Regions from separate parts of the Pseudomonas sp. E45-MNA-CIBAN-0222 genome, predicted to be linked through region 2. Evidence: riboswitches for the same ligand, from Rfam matches in the RefSeq annotation. Region 2 holds a riboswitch; each other region holds the start of a gene.
What was found. Region 2 has a riboswitch for cobalamin ahead of AAEZ08_RS02505 (energy-coupling factor ABC transporter permease). Riboswitches for the same ligand answer to the same signal wherever they lie in the genome.
Positions count from the first base shown of each region.

Region 1: linked by a shared signal. The riboswitch ahead of btuB (TonB-dependent vitamin B12 receptor) and the one ahead of AAEZ08_RS02505 (energy-coupling factor ABC transporter permease) in region 2 are both predicted to bind cobalamin.
Region 3: linked by a shared signal. The riboswitch ahead of AAEZ08_RS16830 (TonB-dependent receptor domain-containing protein) and the one ahead of AAEZ08_RS02505 (energy-coupling factor ABC transporter permease) in region 2 are both predicted to bind cobalamin.

Region 1 is NZ_JBEOPU010000016.1:15,716-17,911, forward strand. It holds gene btuB (TonB-dependent vitamin B12 receptor) at 1-1,246, opposite strand, end outside; cobalamin riboswitch at 1,366-1,577, opposite strand; gene AAEZ08_RS19885 (metallophosphoesterase family protein) at 1,721-2,196, shown strand, end outside.
Region 2 is NZ_JBEOPU010000001.1:563,124-565,319, reverse strand. It holds gene cobF (precorrin-6A synthase (deacetylating)) at 1-471, shown strand, start outside; gene AAEZ08_RS02505 (energy-coupling factor ABC transporter permease) at 495-1,145, opposite strand; cobalamin riboswitch at 1,182-1,382, opposite strand; gene cobJ (precorrin-3B C(17)-methyltransferase) at 1,427-2,196, opposite strand, start outside.
Region 3 is NZ_JBEOPU010000011.1:68,132-70,327, forward strand. It holds gene AAEZ08_RS16830 (TonB-dependent receptor domain-containing protein) at 1-1,153, opposite strand, end outside; cobalamin riboswitch at 1,252-1,468, opposite strand; gene AAEZ08_RS16835 (AAA family ATPase) at 1,708-2,196, opposite strand, start outside.

The sequences.
Region 1 (2,196 bases), on a different contig from region 2:
TGAATGCCGTGCCGTAGCTGATGGTGCCACGTAGCCAGTCAGTCAGCGCATAGCCGTAACCGATGTTGCCGGTGTCGTGTTGGCCGAACTGGTCGTTGTCGTCACGACGCAGCGACAGCTGCCAGTCATGGCGACCGACCTCGCCCAGGTACTGAGCGAAATAGCCGTCGTTGTCCCGGGAGTCCTCGGCATAGACCGTGGTGCCGTTGACCTCGTCGCGCTGGCGGTCGGCACCCAGGATCAGCGTATGCCCAGCGGCCAGTTCGATATCGTTCTGCCAGCTGAAAGTATCGCGACGGCTGTCGAAGCGTGAATAGAACTGCCCGTCCTGATAGGCATCGGATTTGTCTTCACTGCGCCCGGCCTGCAGCGTCACCAGCCAGCGCTCCAGCGGACTGAAGCGTGCACGGGTGCCAACAACTTTCGACACACCATCGGCATTGGCGCCGAACCCGGACGTGCGAGCCCGGTTCACGCTGTCGTAGTCGTTATGGGATTTGGCCTGCAGCAGGTTGGCGTCCAGCTCCAGACCGTTGTCGAAACGATAGCCAGCGCTCAGCGTCGCGGACAGGTTGCGATAGCCATCGGCGTCGTTTTCGTAGCCGCTGGTGCCCACCGATTTGACGTTGATGCCATCAGTATCCGAACCGCTGACGCCCAGGCTGTACCAGCCACGACCGTCGCCACCGGAAACACCGGCGCTACCGGTGTAGGTGTCATGGGTGCCGTAGCCGGCCGAGAAGAACGGTTTGACGCCCAGCCCTTGCCCTTTGCGGGTGAATATCTGGATCACCCCGCCGATGGCTTCCGAGCCATACAGGCTGGAGCGTGGCCCGCGCACCACCTCGATGCGCTCGATCAGCTCCACCGGCAGATCCTGCAAGGCCGAGCCACCGGAGGTCACCGAGCCGATCTTGATGCCGTCGATCATCACCAGCACATGGTCGGACTCAGTGCCGCGCATATACAGCGAGGTGGACTTGCCCGGCCCGCCATTGTTCGCCAGCGAAACGCCGGGCACTTGCTTCAGAAGCTCGGGCAGCGAGCTCGCCTGACTACGCTCGATTCGCTCGCGGTCGATCACCGTCACTGCCGCCAGGCTTTGCCGAGCGGTCTGCGCGGTGCGCGTAGCGGTTACCACCTGCTGTTCAAGGTCGAGAGGAGCGGCGGCCAGCTGGCCGATGGAAAAGGAGAAGCTGCCGAGCAGCACATAGGCCGCTGGCTTGAAACGGGGCTTGCAAGTCAAGGTACAGGTCTCCGTCGTGCCCACCCGCACGACTGAAAGTCGACGAAGACAGACGAAGGAACTGCAGAGGAGAAGTGAATACCGCGAAGGGTACGCACCCGCTCAGCGCCCGCCGCACTGTCAGTGAAATGCGACAGGCCGGTCTCCGGGCTTGCGAGCGTACGCCTTGCGGCGTCCCGAAACCGCACCTTCCCATGCGCGAGCACAGTGGCTATTACGGTTTCTCGACTCGCCTACCGTTGCGGGGGCAGCGCCGGAATCTTCGTAAGAATGGACCGGCTTCCCTGTTTCACCCCCTTTTGCAGGGGGCACCTGAGGCGACGCGGAGGTTAGTCCAAGGCTGGACGTGACGCAACCGCAGGGTTGTCGCAGCGCGCCGCAATTTCCGCTTGCATCTCACCGCTTGGAACGGCGGACGCCGAAAGGCTTCGAATGCAACAATGCCCCGATCAGCCAGGACCATAACCGACGCCCATGACCAGCATCGTGCAGATTTCCGACACCCATTTCGGTACCGAACAGCCTTCCGTGGTCCAAGCCCTGGAGGACCATGTCCGCGAACACCAGGCCGATCTGCTGGTGTTTTCCGGCGACATCACCCAGCGCGCGCGCCGCGAGCAGTTCGCCAGTGCAGCCGCCTTCGTGCGCCGCGTGGAGGCTGACGGGGTGAGCGACACGCTGGTGATCCCGGGTAATCACGACATCCCGTTGTATAACGTCTTCGCGCGTCTTTTCACGCCGTACGGCAATTACCGACACCACTTCGGCGATGAGCTGGAACCGGTATTCGAGAACGAAAATACGCTGGTGATCGGGCTGAATACGACCCACCCACGGCGGCACAAGGACGGTGTAGTCACAGCGCGGCAAGTTGAGCATGTGGTACAGCGCCTGGCCAACAGCGACCCGCGCAAGATCCGCATCGTGGTGGCGCACCAGCCGTTCGGCGC
Region 2 (2,196 bases):
GCCGATGGTGAGGTGGGCGGCTTTCTGGTCTGGGGTGATCCTGCGCTGTATGACAGCACGCTGCGCATCGTCGAGGACATCGTGCAGGCGAGCCCGGAGCCCATCACCTACGAGGTGATCCCCGGCATCACCAGCCTGCAGGCGCTGGCGGCCCGGCACAAAGTCTGCTTCAACAGCATCGGTCAGGCCTTTCAGGTCATGCCGGCCCGGCGATTGGCCGAGGGCTTTCCTGACGGGCTGGATAGCGTACTGGTGATGCTCGATGCGCGGGATACCTACTGCCTGTTCGTCGATCAGGAGATGGACATCTATTGGGGCGCATACGTGGGCACCGCGGATGAGGTGCTGATTGCAGGAAAGGTCGGTGAGGTGGCGGAGCAGATCCGCGGCACCCGCGCCGAGTTGCGCGAGCGGCATGGTTGGATGATGGACAGCTACCTGTTGCGTCGCCGCAGCGCTGACGAAGACTGATCGTCAGCGCTGGCGTGGCCTGATCAGGCGGTCGCGAGGGTTTTGACGGTGGTGAACCGGCTGATCAGCGGGTTATCTGCAAAGCGTTTGAGCGTGCGGACAACCAGGCAGGTGAACAACGGCTCGAGCAGCACCAGCGGCAGGTAGGAAACGGCGAACATCGCCCAATTCTGCAGAGGCGTGGGTTCGTTACCCAGCGACAGCCAGAAGCCGACCATCAGCACCACGCCGCCGTAAAAGGCTGCGTCGAACTTGACCACTTCGGCCCAGCGAATCACGCGCCCGCCTTGGGCGAAGAAGTGCCGGCCGAGCAGGCCATGGGCGGCGATCAGCGGCAGGATCAGCGACAGCGAGTTGACCGCCAGGTGCACCAGATCGGACGGCTCGAACAGCAGCCCTTGCAGCAGCAGGCCAATAGCGAATCCGAACAGCGTCGGCACGAAGCCGAATATCACATAGACAGCCGACGCACCCACGAAATGCAGTTCCGAGGCGCCGACCGGCATGTGAAAGACCTCCATGAAGATGGAGAAGAACAACGCGGCGAGCAGGGTCTTGACCCAGATGTCGGGGCGCCACATCAGCTTGGGCAGGAACACGGCCAATGTTGAAACGGCTGCGGCGTTGGCAAAGACGATTTTTGCGGCGTTGAGTACGCCAGGTTCGATATGCATCGTTCTCCCTCCGAGGGATGCGGGTTGAAAGGCGCCGGGATCGGCACGCTGATGGCAGGTCTCCTGGCTCACGGGTCAATGTGCACCTGCGTCTTCCCAGCCGATCAGGCCAGTGACTTCATTTGCAGGTGAACTCGCCGTTCACAGTTGCGGGGGCAGCGCAGGAGTAGCCCGTGGGCGTACCTGCTTCCCTCTTGCCTCTGCCTTTGGGGCAGAACCATCAAGCGTCGCTAGGGTAGTGGGTTTATCGGCTTTCGGCACGTCTAAAACGAGGTTTCCGTTCAATCGGCAGGGTAACTTCTGGGGGTATAGACCCAGTCGCCACCGTCCGGCTTGGCAAACCGGCAGGTCTGCGACGAGCCGATGATGACCAGCGTGCGCATGTCCACCTGTTCGGGCGTGAGGTCGCCAAGCGTGGTGACAGTCAGGGCTTCGGCTGGGCGACCGATGTCGCGGCCAAGCACAACCAGTGTTTCCGGTTTGCGGTAATGGCGAAGTATTTCCAGCGCCCGCCCGAGCTGCCAGGGCCGCGCCTTGGAAATGGGATTGTAGAAGGCCATGACCAGATCGGCCGCAGCGGCGTGTTCCAGACGCTTCTCGATCAGCGTCCAGGGTTTGAGATTGTCCGATAGCGAGAGCATGCAGAAGTCGTGACCCAGCGGCGCGCCGGCTTTGGCGGCGGTGGCCAGCGCCGCCGATACGCCTGGCAGCACCTGCAGATCCACGGCGTGCCAGCGGGGGTCGCTTGATGCGTGCAGCGCTTCCAGTACCGCGGCGGCCATGGCAAACACACCGGGGTCGCCGGACGATATCACCACAACCCGGCGACCGCTGGCGGCCAGCTCGAAGGCATGGGCTGCACGCTGCAGCTCCTCGCGGTTGTCGCTGCTGTGGCTGACCTGGCCTGGCCTGAGCGGGCCGGCCATCTTTATGTATGTCTCGTAACCGAGCAGGTCTTGCGCCTCGTCCAGCGCTTGGCGCGCCGCAGGCACCATGAATTCGGGAGCGCCCGGTCCGAGGCCAATCACCGTCAGCGAGCCGCGGGGCTGAC
Region 3 (2,196 bases), on a different contig from region 2:
CCGCGGCATTCCAGCTGTTGTGGCTGCCGAACTGCTGGTTGTCATCGTGGCGTAGCCCCAGCTCGGTGCCGAAGCGCTCGCCTTGAAAGCTGTGCTGGGCAAAGAAAGCCGAATTGTCGCGGCTGTCTTCCTGAAAAATCGTCGCGGAATCGAGTTGGTCTTCATACCAGTCGCCGCCGACGCTCAGTTGGTGGCGCTCGCTCAATTGCAGCCGATTTATCCAGGCCGCCGAATGACGCGTGGTTTCCAACAGGGTGTTGTTCCAAGCGCTGCCGGCGCCGACGGCGTGATTACGATCGAAGCTGCGACCCAGTTCCAGACGGCTATTCCACATGTCGGTCAACTGACCGTCCAGGTAGCCGCTGTAACTGCTGACCCGAAACTCGTCCTGCGGCGTTCCGGGTTCGAAATCATTGGCATCGTCATACTCGTTCTTGCCGCGCTGGTCGTTGAGGCTCAAGCCCGCTTTCCAGTTTGCATCGAACTGGTGATCCAGCTTCAGGTGCAGGGCCTTGTTGCGCTGGCCATCGTTGTCCCGATCGGCGCCGCGGTTGTCGCGGGTGATATCGAAGCCGTCGCGCTCATCGAGGCTGGCGCCGAGGTGGACGCGAGTCTGCTCCGTTCCGGCTGCGAGGCTCAGGCTGCGCTGGAAGGTCTGGTCGCTGCCGGCGGCCAAGCGGACTTCCGGGTTTATTCCGGGTTTGCCGCCACGGGTAAAGATCTGGATGACGCCACCAATGGCATCCGCGCCGTAAAGCGAGGAGCGCGGGCCACGGATCACTTCGACACGCTCGATGTTGTCAATGGCCAAGTAGTCGAGACGGGCGAAGCCGCTGGTGGCTGAAGCAATGCGTTGGCCATCGACCAGCACCAGCGTTTGTGCAGTACCGGTGCCGCGCAGCGATAGCGACGCCACACCGCCAGGGCTGCTCACCTGTACGCCTGGCACACGCCGCAGCAGCTCGGGCACGCTGCGGGCTTGTAGCCGTTCGATATCGGCGCGAGTGAATACGGTATTGGCTGCCGTCGCCTGGGCGCGGGGTTCAGCCTGGCGGGCGGAGGTAATGAGCATGCTTGGCAGCTCCTGCTCAACAGCAAACACCTGCACGCCGGGCAGCAGCGCTACGGCCAGGGCAAGTCGGGACAGTTTCATTCTTGGAATTCCTCAAAAGATCGCAGACTTTTGAGGAGGGCAGGAACAAGCGCGGGGGATGACGGGCAGCAGCGCTTGACGGTGCTGCCCTCCGCAACACCAGTCGAATCCGTCAGGCCGGTCTCCGGGCTTTCGACACGCATCACGCTCACCTTCCCATGTCGGAACACAGTGGCTGTGGAGCGGACGGCGATCCCTGAGGATCGCGGTCGATTACCGTTGCGGGGGCAGCGCCGGCCTTGCTCATCGAGCGCACCGGCTTCCCGTTTAATGCGGACCTTGCGGTCGTGCACACCTGGGCGGATAAGAAAACGCGCGAACCTTACGGCCGGTGCTGGGGAAACACAAGCGGGTGATGCAAAAGCGGGCCAGTGCACGTCAAGCCAGTTGGCGCACGTGCCCGAGGCGAATGCAGGCTGCGCGCCTGCCCAAAGTCAAAAGCTTCGCCCCGAGGGCGGGCCTCCCACAAAAGCAGGCCAGTGCACATCGAACCAGTAGGAGGCGCGCCCTCGCGGCGAAGCAGGCTGTAGACCTGCCCGAAACGGCGACAGCTCCTATGAAAGCCCGCCGACAATCTGCAGATCACTCTGCCCATTGCCCTGCCGGCGCACCTGGATCTGCACTGGAATGCGCTCGTGCATTTCCGCCACATGGGAGATCACCGCCACCTTGCGGCCCTGGGCCTGCAGCGAATCCAGCGCGTCCATGGCGATCTGCAGCGACTCGGGATCGAGGCTGCCGAAACCTTCGTCGATAAACAGCGACTCGATCTTCAGCTTGCTCGACGCCATTGAGGCCAGGCCCAGGGCCAGGGCCAGCGAAACGAGGAAGGTCTCGCCGCCGGACAGCGAATGCACCGAGCGCAGCTCGTCGCCCATCTCGGTATCCATGACCAGCAGGCCCAGCGGACTTCCTCCGCGCTTGAGCCGATAACGCCGCGCCAGTTGGCGCAGCTGCACGTTGGCGTGCTGCACCAGCAGGTCGAGGTTGTAGGCCTGGGCGATCTTGCGGAAGGCGCCGCCGTCGCTGGAGCCGATCAGCGC